DNA from 3 places in the Pseudarthrobacter sp. NPDC092202 genome. Region 2 is predicted to be linked to each of the others. Evidence: riboswitches for the same ligand, from Rfam matches in the RefSeq annotation. Region 2 holds a riboswitch; each other region holds the start of a gene.
The links. Region 2 has a riboswitch for S-adenosylmethionine ahead of ACIQF4_RS02350 (aminotransferase class V-fold PLP-dependent enzyme). Riboswitches for the same ligand answer to the same signal wherever they lie in the genome.
Positions count from the first base shown of each region.

Region 1: it holds a riboswitch for S-adenosylmethionine, as region 2 does, so the genes downstream of both, ACIQF4_RS15495 (homoserine O-acetyltransferase) here and ACIQF4_RS02350 (aminotransferase class V-fold PLP-dependent enzyme) in region 2, are expected to answer to the same signal.
Region 3: it holds a riboswitch for S-adenosylmethionine, as region 2 does, so the genes downstream of both, ACIQF4_RS10080 (DUF1737 domain-containing protein) here and ACIQF4_RS02350 (aminotransferase class V-fold PLP-dependent enzyme) in region 2, are expected to answer to the same signal.

Region 1 is NZ_JBIVRG010000010.1:161,231-166,081, reverse strand. Features, by position in the region: gene ACIQF4_RS15505 (S8 family serine peptidase) at 1-1,056, opposite strand, end outside; SAM riboswitch class IV at 1,305-1,420, shown strand; gene ACIQF4_RS15500 (bifunctional o-acetylhomoserine/o-acetylserine sulfhydrylase) at 1,463-2,788, shown strand; SAM riboswitch class IV at 2,909-3,024, shown strand; gene ACIQF4_RS15495 (homoserine O-acetyltransferase) at 3,038-4,153, shown strand; gene ACIQF4_RS15490 (MFS transporter) at 4,335-4,851, shown strand, end outside.
Region 2 is NZ_JBIVRG010000001.1:495,234-500,084, reverse strand. Features, by position in the region: gene aroA (3-phosphoshikimate 1-carboxyvinyltransferase) at 1-173, shown strand, start outside; gene rsgA (ribosome small subunit-dependent GTPase A) at 157-1,272, shown strand; gene hisN (histidinol-phosphatase) at 1,320-2,132, shown strand; SAM riboswitch class IV at 2,292-2,405, shown strand; gene ACIQF4_RS02350 (aminotransferase class V-fold PLP-dependent enzyme) at 2,440-3,897, shown strand; gene ACIQF4_RS02345 (class I SAM-dependent methyltransferase) at 3,974-4,732, shown strand; gene ACIQF4_RS02340 (metal-dependent transcriptional regulator) at 4,782-4,851, shown strand, end outside.
Region 3 is NZ_JBIVRG010000005.1:38,851-43,701, forward strand. Features, by position in the region: partial or broken gene ACIQF4_RS10060 (DUF222 domain-containing protein) at 1-8, opposite strand, end outside; gene ACIQF4_RS10065 (DUF1905 domain-containing protein) at 131-433, shown strand; gene ACIQF4_RS10070 (O-succinylhomoserine sulfhydrylase) at 448-1,656, opposite strand; gene ACIQF4_RS10075 (rhodanese-like domain-containing protein) at 1,657-2,067, opposite strand; gene ACIQF4_RS10080 (DUF1737 domain-containing protein) at 2,064-2,342, opposite strand; SAM riboswitch class IV at 2,356-2,469, opposite strand; gene opgC (OpgC domain-containing protein) at 2,773-4,851, shown strand, end outside.

The DNA.
Region 1 (4,851 bases), on a different contig from region 2:
GAGGACAGCGGCAGCACCAGCCACATGCGGCGTAGCCATGGACGTTCCGCTGAGTGACGCCGTGGCCGTTGCGGAAGTATGCCAGGCGGAGCTGACGCCGACGCCCGGCGCGTAGAGGTCAACGCATTTGCCAAAATTGGAGAAGGAGGCCTGGCGGTCCGAAGAATCGCTTGCCGCGACCGTGATCGCCGACGCCGTGCGGGCTGGAGAAGCCGTGCAGGCGTCAACGGCGTTGTTCCCCGCTGAGACAATGGCCGGGAGGCCGTTGGTGATGACGGCCTGGACTGCTGCGTCGAGCACGCTGCTGGTGGGTCCGCCGATGCTCAGGTTAACTACGGCGGGGGTGCCAGGGCGGTGATGATCTGCAATCCAGTCCAGCCCCGCGATGATGTCCGAATAGAGGCCGGAGCCATCGCATGCGAGTGCCCGCACCGGAACGAGGGTGGCGGATTTGGCCACACCATGGACGGCGCCGCCGATGACTCCTGCCACGTGCGTGCCATGGCCGTTGCAGTCGCTTGATCCCAGGCCGTCAGCCTTTGCTGTCCATCCGGCGCTGACCCGGCCGCCGAAATCGGCATGGGATGCGAGGATCCCGGTATCCACTACGTAGGCGCTGACGCCCTGGCCGGAGGCGGCAGGTGTGTAGGAGCCGGAGAGGGGCAGCGCCTGTTGATCGATCCGGTCGAGGCCCCACGGCGCGTTACGCTGCACCTCGGAGACCGTGACAGCGTGGTCCGGCTCCACTGTTGCGGCCCGGCCTGAGCGCAGCAGGGCGGCAGCCTGCCCCGGGCTGGCCTCGATGGCCGCGCCCTTCACCGCCTTCGTAAATGTTCTGTTGACGCCGATTCCCTGGGCGCGGAGGGCTGCCGCCTCGGCCGCGACGTCCTTGCCCGGAGCGAATTGCACAAGGTAGCGGCCGCCATCGTCAGCAGCGGCAGAAGGAGCGGCGTGTGCTGCGGATGCCGGCCAGGGACCGGCTGCCACCGCGCCTGAGCAGAGGGCGACGGCGGAGAGCAGGACGGTGCGACGTGCCAGGCGAGAGAACTGGGGCAACTGAAGTGTTCCTTTGGTATGGAAGCTGAAAGGCGATGAGACGGGTTCCCGGCTCAAATCTAACGGGGGACCGGTGGCAAACGGCCAAACTTCGCGCAATCCTGCGCATCTTCTGCGGAACCTTGGGAGATCAACATACGGTGCCTCCCAGCGCTGCGTCCGGCGGGGTGCGTCCCGCAGGAGGGCGGGGAAGTCACAACCGGTCACACTCATGGCGGCGGGCACATGCTGTTCCTACACTGGGCTCAGGTCATGAGCGCCAGCACCAAGCCCCGGCTTGCTGGCCGGCAACCCTCCTTCCGCGGTGGGGTGCCCCGGGTGAGGACCTGGCTGTCCGGCAAAGGCCGGACAGCAAGCGCGGCCCGCGGTGCTTTGAGCATGCCGGGCCCAGTCAAAGGAGCCTTAGATGTCCAACGGATGGTCATTCGAAACCCGCCAGATCCACGCAGGCCAGGAGCCGGACAGTGCCACGGGCGCCCGTGCACTCCCTATCTACCAGACCACGTCCTTCGTGTTCCCCAGCGCCGAGAGCGCCGCCAACCGTTTCGCCCTTGCTGAACTGGCACCTATCTACACCCGCATCGGCAACCCCACCCAGGAAGCCGTGGAACAGCGGATCGCCAGCCTTGAAGGCGGGCTCGGGGCACTGCTGCTCAGCTCAGGCCAGGCCGCAGAAACCTTCGCTGTCCTGAACATCGCGGAAGCCGGCGACCATATCGTCGCAAGCCCCAGCCTTTACGGCGGAACCTACAATCTCTTTGCCCATACCCTGAAGAAGTTCGGCATTTCGGTCACCTTCGTGGCGGACCCGGACAACCTGGAGCAGTGGCGCGACGCCGTGCAGCCCAACACCAAGCTCTTTTTCGGGGAAGTGGTCTCCAACCCCCGCCAGGACGTCCTGGACATAGAAGGTATCTCCCAGGTGGCCCACGATGCCGGGGTGCCCCTCATTGTGGACAACACCCTGTCCACCCCGTACCTGATCCGGCCGCTGGAATGGGGAGCGGACATCGTGATCCATTCGGCAACCAAGTACCTGGGCGGCCACGGTTCCGCCATTGCCGGCGTGATCGTGGACTCCGGGAAGTTCGACTTCGGCAAGGACCCGGCGAAGTTCCCGGGCTTCAACACCCCGGACCCCACCTACAACGGGCTGGTGTACGCCCGCGACCTCGGCAAGGACGGTGCCCTGGGCGCCAACCTGTCCTACATCCTCAAAGCGCGCGTCCAGCTGCTCCGGGACCTTGGTTCCGCCGTCTCCCCGTTCAACGCCTTCCTCATTGCCCAGGGGCTGGAAACGTTGAGCCTGCGCGTGGAGCGTCACGTTGCCAACGCCCTGGACGTGGCGCAGTGGCTGGAAGCGCGTGACGACGTCGAATCGGTCGCCTACGCGGGGCTGCCCTCCAGCCCCTGGTACGAGAGGGGCCGCAAATATGGCCCCAAGGGCACGGGCGCGATCGTGTCCTTCAACCTCGCCGGCGGGGCGGAGGCCGGCAAGCGCTTCGTGGACGCGCTCGAACTGCACTCCCATGTGGCCAACATCGGTGACGTCCGCTCCCTTGTCATCCATCCCGCGTCGACCACCCACAGCCAGCTCTCCCCGGAGCAGCAGGCGGTGGCCGGGGTAACGCCCGGCCTGGTCCGGTTGTCTGTGGGAATCGAACACATCGATGACATCCTGGCCGACCTGGAAGCGGGCTTCCGTGCCGCCAAGGCGGCCACGGGCGCCTGAGCAGGAGCAAGGGCCGACGGCGGGGTCCCGGGCCGGGCGGGCGTGCCTGCCGGGCCCGGGACCGTCACAACCAGTCACACTCTTGGCGGCAGGCGGGTGCTGTTTCGTACACTCGAACCAGGTCATGAGTGCCAGTGACAGCCCCGGCTTGCTGGCCGGCAACCCTCCTTCCGCGGTGGGGTGCCCCGGGTGAAGACCTGGCCTGCCGGTCATTCGACGGCAGGCAAGCGCGTAAGAAGAGGTCTTGCCATGACGGTTACCGTCGCCCGTACCACCGTTTCCGGACACGGAATAGTCCGCTATGCCTCCATTGGGGGACTGGAACTTGAAGCCGGCGGCTACCTGCCGGACGTCACGCTGGCCTACGAAACCTGGGGCACCCTCAACGCGGACGCCAGCAATGCCGTCCTGATCGAGCACGCACTGACCGGCAGTACCCACGTGACCCGTGGCGATACCGATGAACCGGGCTGGTGGGAGCAGCTGGCCGGGCCGGGTGCACCGGTGGACACGGACCGCTTTTTTGTAGTGTCCATCAACATTGTGGGCGGTTGCTACGGGTCCACGGGGCCGTCCTCGCCGGCACCGGACGGGACTCCCTGGGGATCCCGGTTTCCCCTGGTCACGCTGCGGGACAGCACTGTGGCGGAGGCCCGGCTGGCCGACAAGCTGGGAATCAAGAGCTGGTTTGCGGTGCTGGGCGGTTCCATGGGCGGAGCCCGCGCCCTGGAGTGGGCCATCACCTTCCCCGAACGGGTGCAGCGCTGCGGAGTGATCTCCATCGGCGCTGCCAGCACAGCCGAGCAGATTGCCTTTGCCCAGGCACAGACCCTGGCGATCCGCCAGGATGCGAATTTCAACGGGGGCGATTACTACCGCGGCCCCTTTCCCGAGGATGGCCTGGCCCTGGCCCGGCGGATTGCGCACATCACCTACCGCTCCGCGGCGGAACTGGAAGGCAGGTTTGGCCGCGCACCCCAGGCTCCGGAGTCACCCCTGCAGGGCGGGGTCCTGGCCAACCGAGGCCGCTACCAGGTGGAAAGCTACCTGGACCACCAGGGGAACAAGCTGGTCCGGCGGTTTGATGCCAACAGCTACATCGCCATCACCGAGGCCCTGATGAGCCACGACATCTGCCGGGGTAGGGGGCCGCTTCCCGAGACCCTGGCGCGGTCAGGTGCGCGTTTCTTCGTGGCAGCCGTGGACTCGGACCGCCTCTACTTCCCGGCCCAGTCCCGCGAACTTGCCGCAGCCCTCCCCGGAGAAGTGGACGTGCACCTCATCACAGCGCCGATAGGCCATGACGGCTTCCTGACGGAAATAGGCCAGCTGGGCCACCAGCTCAGGGCACATCTCTCGGACTAAAACCGAGGTTCGCGGGCAAGTGGATGTGCATTTATGCAGATAGCCTCTGCATGATTCGCCGTTGAGCTTGGCGTTCAGGCGGACCATACTCGTTGGGACCCGGCGGTTCGTGGCCAAAATCACACGTATCCGCCACAGCCTGTCCCAGTGGTGTCGAAGAAGACGCCGAAGGAGTTCATCAATGAGTACGGAAAAGTCCGCCGCGCGGCGGCCCGAGGAAACCGATGTCAAGGCCTCCGGCCTGAAGAAAGTCGTCACGGCCTCCATGGCCGGCACCGTGGTTGAGTGGTACGAGTTCTTCCTTTACGCCTCCGCCGCCACCCTGGTGTTCGGCAAGCTGTTCTTCCCCAACTCCGGAACAGAGCTGGACGGCATCATTGCAGCCTTCGTCACCTACGCCGTCGGCTTCGTTGCCCGCCCCATCGGTGGCATCGTCTTCGGCCACTTTGGCGACAAGTTCGGCCGCAAGCAGTTGCTGCAGCTGAGCATCATCCTGGTGGGTGTTGCCACCTTCCTCATGGGCTGCCTGCCCACATTTGCGCAGATCGGCTACTGGGCCCCTGCCCTGCTGGTGTTCCTGCGCTTCGTCCAGGGCTTCGCAGTAGGCGGCGAGTGGGGCGGCGCTGTGCTGCTCGTCGCCGAGCACAGCCCGAACAAGTCCCGCGGTTTCTGGTCCAGCTGGCCGCAGTCCGCCGTCC
Region 2 (4,851 bases):
TGGCCACCGCGGGGGCCATCCTTGGCCTCGCCGTGGAGGGCGTCCAGGTGCAGGACATCGGCACCACAGCCAAGACCATGCCGGATTTCCCCCGGCTGTGGGCAGGCATGCTGGCGCAGAACAGTCCTGCCGAAACAGCGCCGGAAGGTTCCAGCGGTGGCGCGGAGCACTGACTCCTGGGATGAATCGGACGTCCGGATCCGGCCCAGCAAGAAGGGCTCCCGGCCCCGCACCAAGGACAGGCCCAGCCATGACGACGCCGTCACGGGGCGCATCATTACCGTTGACCGGGGCAGGTACACCGCTGTGGTGGGAGAGGACTCGGGCGACGAAAGGATAGTCATTGCTGCCCGGGCCCGGGAACTCCGCCGGAATCCGGTAGTCGCAGGAGACTTCGTCTCGCTGGTCGGCGACGTCTCCGGGGAGCCGGACACCCTGGCGCGCCTGGTAAAAATCCAGGACCGCAGGACCCTGCTGCGGCGCAGCGCCGACGACACGGACCCCGTTGAACGGGCAGTGGTGGCCAATGCCGACCAGTTGGTGATTGTGGTGGCAGCAGCCAATCCTGAACCACGGACCGGCTTTATCGACCGTGCCCTGGTGGCCGCGTACGACGCCGGCATCGATCCGATCCTGCTGGTCACGAAGGCGGACGTCAAAGACCCTGCGGAACTGCTGTCCAACTACACCCACCTGGACTTTCCCGTGATCATCAGCCGGACCGCCGATGCCAGCGCTTCCGGCATTGATGCCCGTTCGGATGACGGCTTGTCCGCCCGGCTGGACATCTCCGCCGTTGCCGAGATGCGCGGCCACCTGGACGGCAAGGTCACCGTGATGCTTGGGCATTCCGGTGTTGGGAAGTCAACCATGGTCAACGCGCTGACCGGGGCGGAACGGGCTACTGGCGGAGTAAACGCCGTAACGGGGCGCGGACGGCACACGTCGTCGTCGGCCCTTGCGCTGAAGCTCGCGGACGCGCCGTCCGGAAGCTGGATCATCGACACCCCCGGCATCCGCTCCTTTGGCCTGGCGCACGTGGATCCCGACCGGATCCTCCGTTCCTTCCCGGACCTCTCCCCCGGCATTGAAGACTGCGAGCGCGGATGCAAGCACACCGCCGCCGCGGTCAACTGCGGGCTGGACGCATGGGTTGGTGCGGGGCACGCCGGCCCCACCGGAGCAGCGAGGCTGGGGTCCCTGCGGCGCCTCCTCGGCACGGACCCGAGGATGGAAGCCCAGGAGGCCAAGGAACTGGGCAGCGTCACCTGACGGGCCCGCTTCCCGGCAGAACGGCGCGCAGACGGTAGTTTGGAACCATGATCCAACCCGCTTCGAGCTACAACGATGACCTGCGCCTGGCCCATGTCCTGGCCGATTCCGTGGATGACCAGACCATGAGCCGCTTTAAGGCCCAGGACCTCCACATTGAGACCAAGCCGGACCTGACGCCCGTCACCGATGCGGACAAGGCAGCCGAGGAAGCCATCCGTGGCCAGCTCTCCCGCTCCCGTCCCCGCGATGCCGTCCTCGGCGAAGAGTTCGGCAGTACGGGGCATGGGTCGCGGCGGTGGATCATCGACCCCATTGACGGCACCAAGAACTTCGTTCGGGGCGTCCCGGTCTGGGCCACCCTGATCGCGTTGGTGGATGAGGGCGAACCGGTGGTGGGCGTGGTCAGCGCGCCTGCCCTCGGCAAGCGCTGGTGGGCCGCCAAGGGCATGGGAGCCTACATGGGGCGTTCCCTTGCCGCGGCAACCCGCCTCCGGGTGTCCAATGTTTCCAGCCTGTCCGATGCTTCCCTCTCCTACTCGAGCCTCGGCGGCTGGAAGGAACGTGGAAACCTTGATGAATTCCTGGGGCTTACCGAGGACGTGTGGCGGACCCGTGCCTTTGGCGACTTCTGGTCCTACTGCATGGTGGCAGAAGGTTCCGTGGACATCGCTTGTGAACCTGAGCTGAATCTCTACGACATGGCCGCGCTGGTGCCCATCGTGGTGGAAGCGGGGGGCCGCTTTACGTCGCTGGAGGGCGAGGACGGTCCGTTTGGCGGGAACGCCCTGGCCACGAATTCCATCCTCCACTCGGAGGTCCTGCGGCGCCTGAACCCGAACCTGGACGACCTGCTCTAGTCCAGGCATTACGAACAATCGACGGCGGACGCCCCCGAAAGGCTGCGCCCGCCGTCGTGATCTTCGGTTCAACCGCCCCTTTTCAACCGCGCGTAACAAAGTCCTTAACATTCCAGCGGGCTTTTAACCTTCGCGGCCCATGTTCTACGCTCTTAACCAGGTCACGAGTGCCAGCGCAAAACCCCGGTTTGCTGGCCGGCAACCCTCCATTCGCGGTGGGGTGCCCCGGGTGACGACCAGGCCGGTCCGGAAGGGATGCGGCAAGCGCGGATTCCTGCACGGAGTCCTGTTTTGAAGTGAGGTCTCTGTGACAACTGCCACCGTCTCCCCCAACGCCGCTTTCTCCAGCAAGGCCGCTCTCCAGCATCAGGCCGTTCCGCGGGAATCGTCAGCGCTCTTCGACCAGTGGCAGGCCGCCGCAGGCCGTCCGCTCGCTGCCGTCAGCGGTGCCGAGATCCAGGCTCCGCTGATCCACGGCGGCCACGTCCGGTACGCCAACCTGGATTATGGCGCGTCCGCTCCCGCCCTCTCGGTGGTGTCGGCCTACCTCAACGAGATCCTGCCCTTCTACGCCAGCGTCCACCGCGGTGCGGGTTACGCCTCCCAGATCAGCACGTCGGTCTACGAGAATGCCCGTGCCATCGTCCGCGACTTCGTAGGCGGCCGCCCGGATGATTCGGTGATCTTCACCCGGAACACCACCGACTCCCTGAACCTGCTGGCGGGCTGCCTGCCGGCCACCGATGGACGGCCGGCCGGCGACGTCCTGTACCTCGATATTGAGCATCACGCCAACCTGCTTCCGTGGCAGGGCGTCCCCCACCGCAGCATCGTGGCAGCAGATACCATTGCCGGAACCATCGACGCCGTCCGTGCGGAACTGCAGCAGGGCGGCGTCAGCCTGCTGGCCGTGACCGGTGCTTCCAACGTCACCGGCGAAATCCTCCCCATCCGCGCCCTTGCCGCGCTGGCGCACGAGCACGGGGCACGGATCGCTGTGGACGCGGCCCAGCTGGCACCGCACCGGCGCGTCAACATCACCGCGGACGACGTCGACTACCTCGCCTTCTCGGGCCACAAGCTGTACGCACCCTTTGGTGCCGGCGTGCTGGTCGGCCGGCCGGACTGGCTCGACGCCGGCACACCGCACCTCGCAGGCGGAGGCGCCGTCAAGGAAGCAAGGCTCGACGGCGTCAGCTGGGCAACCGGTCCGGCCCGCCACGAGGGCGGATCACCCAACGTGCTCGGTGCGGCGACGCTGGCCCGTGCAACGCAGGTCATCGCGGAGCTGGACCAGGACCGCTGGCACGCCCACGAATCAGCCATCCGCTCCTACCTGGTGGAAGGGCTGCAGGAAATCGACGGCGTGACGGTCCACCAGATCTTCAAGGACACCAACCCGGACACCGACACGATTGGCGTGGTCAACTTCTCCGTTGAAGGCTACGACGCCGGCCTGGTGGCCGCCTACCTGTCGGCCGAACACGGGGTGGGCCTGCGCGACGGCCGGTTCTGCGCGCACCCGCTGCTGAAGCGGCTGGGCCTTCCGTCCGGTTCCCTTCGGGCCAGCTTCGGCGTCGGCTCAAGGCTGGAAGATGCGGAGCGGCTGCTGGCTGGCATCCGGGACCTTCGGAGCAAGGGCCTGGGCTGGGACTATGTGGTGGACGCCGGCCGCTGGGTTCCGGCCAATGACAACCGTACGTACCCCCACTGGGCGCCCAACACCCCGGGAACAGCCGGCGCCGCGCCCTGCCTCGACGACTGACCTGCGGCTGGCGCCCTGCTGCGGCCCATGCGGTAAATTCGGAGGAACTAAAAGTACCGGATGAAGGAGGCCGCACGTGGCACGGGGTGGCCCACGGCTGGATCACGGCCGGCGCCGGGAGCTCGGCCTGAGTTTCCAGGACGGCGGCAAGCACTACCAGCAGGTGCGGCCGGGGTATCCTGCCGACTCAGCGCGCTGGCTCGTAACTCCCGCGGCCCGCGATGCACTCGACGTTGGCGCCGGCACCGGCAAATTTACTGAGCTGCTGCTGGGCATGGGGCTGTCCGTCACGGCGGTTGACCCCTCAGCGGACATGCTCAGGCAGTTGGCCGAGCACTATCCTGCCGCCACAGCTGTCCTTGGCACCGCAGAGGCGACTGGCCTGCCCGACGAGGCCTTCGACGTCGTTACCGTAGCCCAGGCCTGGCACTGGTGCGACGCGTTGAGGGCGAGCACGGAACTTGCCCGCGTCCTCCGCCCTCACGGAACACTGGGACTCGTCTGGAACCAGCTGGACACGTCGGTTTCCTGGGTCCACCGCCTGTCCAGGATCATGCATGCCGGGGATGTCTACAAACCCGGCCACCGCCCGCTCATAGGACCTGAGTTTGAGGCGCTGGAGGAGCATGTCACGCACTGGCAGGACTCCGTGACAACCGCAGACCTGATGGAACTGACGAAATCCCGCAGCTATTACCTGCGCGCTGGTGAGGCCACCCGGGCGAAGGTGCTTGCGAACCTTGACTGGTACCTCCATGACCACCTCGGCCACGGGCCGGACGAGGTACTGGAGCTGCCGTACCTGACGCTGTCGTGGCGGGCGGTCAGGGCATGAGCGGCTGGCAGCCCCCGTGTGGGCAAGGGCAGCCGGTAGGCTGGATCCTGTGAAGACCAGCGCGCCCTCCTCCTCCATTGAGGACTACGTCAAGGTCATCTATTCCTTCACTGAATGGC
Region 3 (4,851 bases), on a different contig from region 2:
GTTTCCATACAGACATCATCCTGCGGGGGTCTGACAAAAAGGACCATACGGCAGGGGCTGTGGATAACTAGTGGCCTGCTGGATATCCACAGCCCTGGCGGCACCCCCGCAGGCATGCAATACTCGGCGCGTGACGTCGTCGTACTCGTTCAAAGCGGAACTCTGGCTGTACCCCGGCGAGGCTGGCTGGCATTTCCTCACCCTGCCCCCGGACGTCGCGGACGATGTCCGCGCACAAAATGCAGGGCGCAGCAAAGCGTTCGGCTCAGTCCAGGTGAGTGCGGAAATCGCCGGCCAAACCTGGCAGACCTCGCTCTTCCCGGACACCACAACAGGGACGTACCTTTTGCCGGTCAAGAAGGCTATCAGGGCCAGGGCGCGAATCAGCGAAGGCGACTCCGTGGAAGTGAACCTGTCCGTTCAAGGCGCCTGATTCCCGGTGCAACCCTAAATCTGCTTGAGCGCCTGCTCCAGGTCGCCAATCAGGTCGTCCACATCCTCCAGGCCAACGGAAAGCCGAACAACGCCGTCGCTCAGGCCAATAGCGGCCCGCCCCTCCGGCCCCATGGCGCGGTGCGTGGTGGTGGCCGGGTGGGTGATGAGGGACTTGGCGTCCCCGAGGTTGTTGGAGATGTCGATGATCCGCAGGCCGTCCAGCAGCGCGAAGGCGGCTTCCTTCCCCGAGCGGCCCCCGGAGGGAGCCAGCTCCAGGGTGAGGACCGTGCCGCCGGCACTCATCTGCTTTGCTGCCAGCTCATACTGCGGGTGGGACTTCAGCAGCGGATACTTCACCCAGCTGACGGCCGGCTGTTCCTCCAGCCACTCCGCGAGCCGCAGCGCGGTGGCCGAGGAATGGTTAACACGCAGCGCCATGGTTTCCAGGCCCTTGGTGAGGACCCAGGCGTTGAAGGCGGACAATGCCGGGCCGGTGTGCCGCATCAGCTGCTTCACGGGGCCCTCGATGAACTCCTTGGTGCCCAGGATTGCCCCGCCGAGCACCCGGCCCTGGCCGTCGATGTGCTTGGTCCCGGAGTAGACAATGACGTCCGCGCCAAACTGCCCGCAGCGCTGCAGCAGGGGAGTGGCAAAAACGTTGTCGACGACGACGGTCGCCCCGGCCGCGTGAGCCAGTTCGCTGACCGCCGCGATGTCCACGATCTCCTGCATGGGATTGGACGGCGATTCGAAGAAGACGGCGGTAGTGGGCTGGGACAGGGCCTCGCGCCACTGCTCCAGGTCCGGTCCGTCAACGAAGACCGTCTCCACGCCCCACCGCGGCAGGATTTCGTTCAGGATCACGAAGCAGGACCCGAACAGCGAACGGGCGGCCACTACACGGTCGCCGGCACCGAGCAGGGCACCCAGGGCGGTGAACACGGCCGACATTCCGGACGCGGTGGCAAAGCACGCCTCTGTTCCTTCCAGGAGGCGGAGCCGCTCCTGGAACGTTGCCACGGAAGGGTTGCCGTAGCGGGAGTAGACAAAACGCTCGTCCTCGCCCGTGAAGGCGCGCTCGGCGGCGGCGGCAGATTCGTACACGAACCCTGAATTCAGGAAAATGGCTTCACTGGTTTCCTGGAAGTTGGTGCGGTCCAGGCCGCCGCGCACGGCCTGGGTATCGGGGCTCCAGCCGGCGGCGTCTTCGTTGAAGGTCACTTAGATCTTTCCCAGGTTTGTTGGCAGGCCGCGGTTCTTCCAGCCGTTGACGGTGCGTTCGCCGAAGCGGTCGGGGTCGCCTTCAAAGCCCTCCAGCACGTTGTAGGAGGTGAAGCCGGCCTGGGTGGCCGCTATGGCCGCCGCGATGGACCGCTGGCCGGAGCGGCACAGGAACACCAGTTCAGTTGCCCGGTCTTCGGGCGCCTGCTGGTTGAGGTCGTTGATGAAGTCAGGGTTTGGAATGCCCCCGGGGAAGGTCCACTGGATGAACAGCGGATCGTTCTCTGTTGCCTTGGTGTCCGGGATCCCGATGTGGGCCCATTCGCCCTCGGTGCGTACGTCCACCAGGATGGCGCCTTGTGCCAGCTTGTCCCAGGCCTCCTGCGGCGTCAGGTCTCCTGCGTAGCTCATGCGTGGCCCTCGCCGTCGAACTCAAGGTCGTCGCCTGCGGACTCGAGGTCATCCACGGCATCCGCCACTGCGGCGTCTGCCGAGGCGATGGCTGCCGGCAGGACCACGGCCTGTGCCACGATCACGCTGGTGCCGTTGAAGGTTGCGGCGGGGCTGCCGTGCAGCACATAGCCTTCCGCCAGGGCGTTCGAGATCCGCTCGCAGAATTCACGGTTGTCCGGGCCGCTGATGAGGCGGTAGGACAGTTTTTCTTCAGGGGCAGGTGCGTCAGACACGACGGATCTCCTTCTCTCACGCTTGCAGCTCGAATGGTCGATATGCCGAGTATTCACCTGAGGCACCCCGCCGTGGAAGGAGGGTTGCCGACCGGCCAGTCAGGGCTTGGCGCCGGTACTCATTACTCCCCAAAAACGTAACACTTGCCGCGCACCGCCGCACCGCCGTCGTCGTCATGTTGCGTAACTGAAGGATGCTGTGCGGAGGCACGGCACCAAAGATGCATGCGCCACGTCCGTTCAACGTACGACGGCGGCGCCACCTTGGGCATGCAGGTGCCAGGTGCCTGCCACCAGCGCCAGCCCGGATAAAGTTTGTCCAGGGGCGCCGCCCCGTCACTTGAGGAATAAGTCCCTGGGGGGTCTCATCAGCACGCTATCCGCTCCCGCACGTCCCGCCCCGAGCGGCCGCCCGCGGCCCCTCCACCGGATGGCTGCCGTCCTCGCCGCCGCGCTGATGGCCGTCCTGGCCGTGGTGGTGCCCGCCGGGCCGGCGCAGGCGGCCCGAAACCTCCCGGAGGAAGGCAAGCCGCTGCTGGGCGCAGTCCTCGAATGGGGAGAGGACACCGCCGGGGGCTTCTCCGAGCGGCTCGGGGCATCCCCCGCGATCTTCGGACACGACATCACCTTCCCCTTCCGCGCCTCGGAAGAGAGCGACATCCGGGGCTTCCTGGAACAATCCGCCGGACAGGGCGCCGATGCGATGCTCACGGTAAGGCCTGTTGTCCCGCTGGACCAGGTCACCCCTGACGCCGCTGCAGCTTTTGCCGGGGAAGTGCGCCGGATAAAAGGTGACTCTAAAGGCCAGCTGCTCATCCGCTTCGCTCCGGACATGAATGCCAGCTGGGTGGAGTGGGGCCAGCAGCCGGCCGCCTACCGGCAGTCATTCCAGGCGGTGACAGCGGCTTTCCGGGCGGCCGGGACCGCCGGCGGTTATGCCATGGTGTGGGAACCGTATTTGGGCAGGGACTATCCCTTCGAACGGAACCGGAACGCGCCCGCGCCCGGAACCGAGGGGTTCTCCCTGTTGGACACCAACGGCGACGGCGCCTGGAACGGCTCGGACAAAGCCTACGAACCCTACTACCCCGGGGACGACGCCGTGGACTGGGTGGGCTTGACGGCCTACCACGATGACACTGCAGGGGGCACCGCGGTCAACACCGTTCCCCGCGCCGGTGAGCTGCAGGAGATGCTGACGGCCTCCGGCGGGGAAAACTTCTACGGGACGTATGCGGCGGGGCGGGACAAGCCCTTGATGCTGCAGACTTCGGCCTTTTACAGCCCGTCCGCCGGAGGTGCCGCGGAAGCGGAGATCAAGGACAGCTGGTGGGGCCAGGTCCTGGAAGTTGCCGGATCAGCCGGTTTCGCGATGACGGGCGCGGTGGTCTGGGACGAACGCACCAGTACACGGGACACGGGTGTGGCCAGTATCGACTGGCGCCTCACCGGAAACGCGGGGATTGCCGAGGCTGCCCGCACCCGGCTTGAGGGATCCCCGGTGGTGACGGGGCCGGTTACCGATGTCGCCCCAGGTGCATCGTTCGTCAGGTCCAACACGCTGTCCGGGGCGGCCGCCTGGAGCGTGGGGGCGGCCCTCCTCATCCTCCTGGTGGCACTGTGGCAACTCCCCGCCAAAGTCGGTGCGGTCACGGCCTGGGGCTACAGCGACCCGTCCAGCAGGGACTCCCGCGTGGACCTGCTCCGTGGCCTTGCCATCGTCTTTGTGGTGGTGAACCACCTGGGCCTGGTGTCGCTGTTCCAGCTCCTGACCCAGGAGGCGGTGGGCTTTGTTTCGGGCGCCGAGCTGTTTGTCCTGTTCTCCGGGCTGGTGGTGGGCATGGTCTATGGGCCCAGGGCGAAGGACGACTTTGGAACGGTGGTGGACCTTACTTCGCGCCGGGCAGGAAAGCTCTACCTGACGGCGCTGGTGGTGCTGGTGGGCGTCTTCCTCTTGTCGCTGCTGCCGGTGTTCCGGACAGATGCGCTCACGACCTTCGTGGACCAGGGCACGGGCGGTGCAGGGCACGAAGGTGCCGGCCGCAGCTACGACCTCTATGCAGGCATGGAAACGCTGTTCCAGTTCCCCGTGCCGCCACAGGTTCTTCCCGCCATCCTGCTGCTCCAGTTCGGGCCGTGGCAGTTCAACGTGATGGGCCTGTACGTGGTGCTGCTGCTGGCCAGCCCCCTGATCCTCGCGGCCCTCAACCGCGGTAAAGCCGTGTGGGTGCTGGCGGCATCGCTGGCCGTGTACGCGGCGGGTACGGTGACGCGCTTCCGGATCCTGCCGTCGCAGTTCGAGGATTCATTTCCCCTGCTGGTGTGGCAGGTGCTGTTCGTCGTCGGCCTGGCGGCCGGGTTCCACCGGCGGAGGATCGTGGCCTGGCTTTCAGCGCACCCCTGGGCGGTTGCGGCCTGCACCGCCCTGGCCTTCGCGTTTGCCTTCCTGTCATGGGGCAATCCGTACCTGGCCAACGGGTTTGACGTCCGCCTGGCGATCATCCCGGAC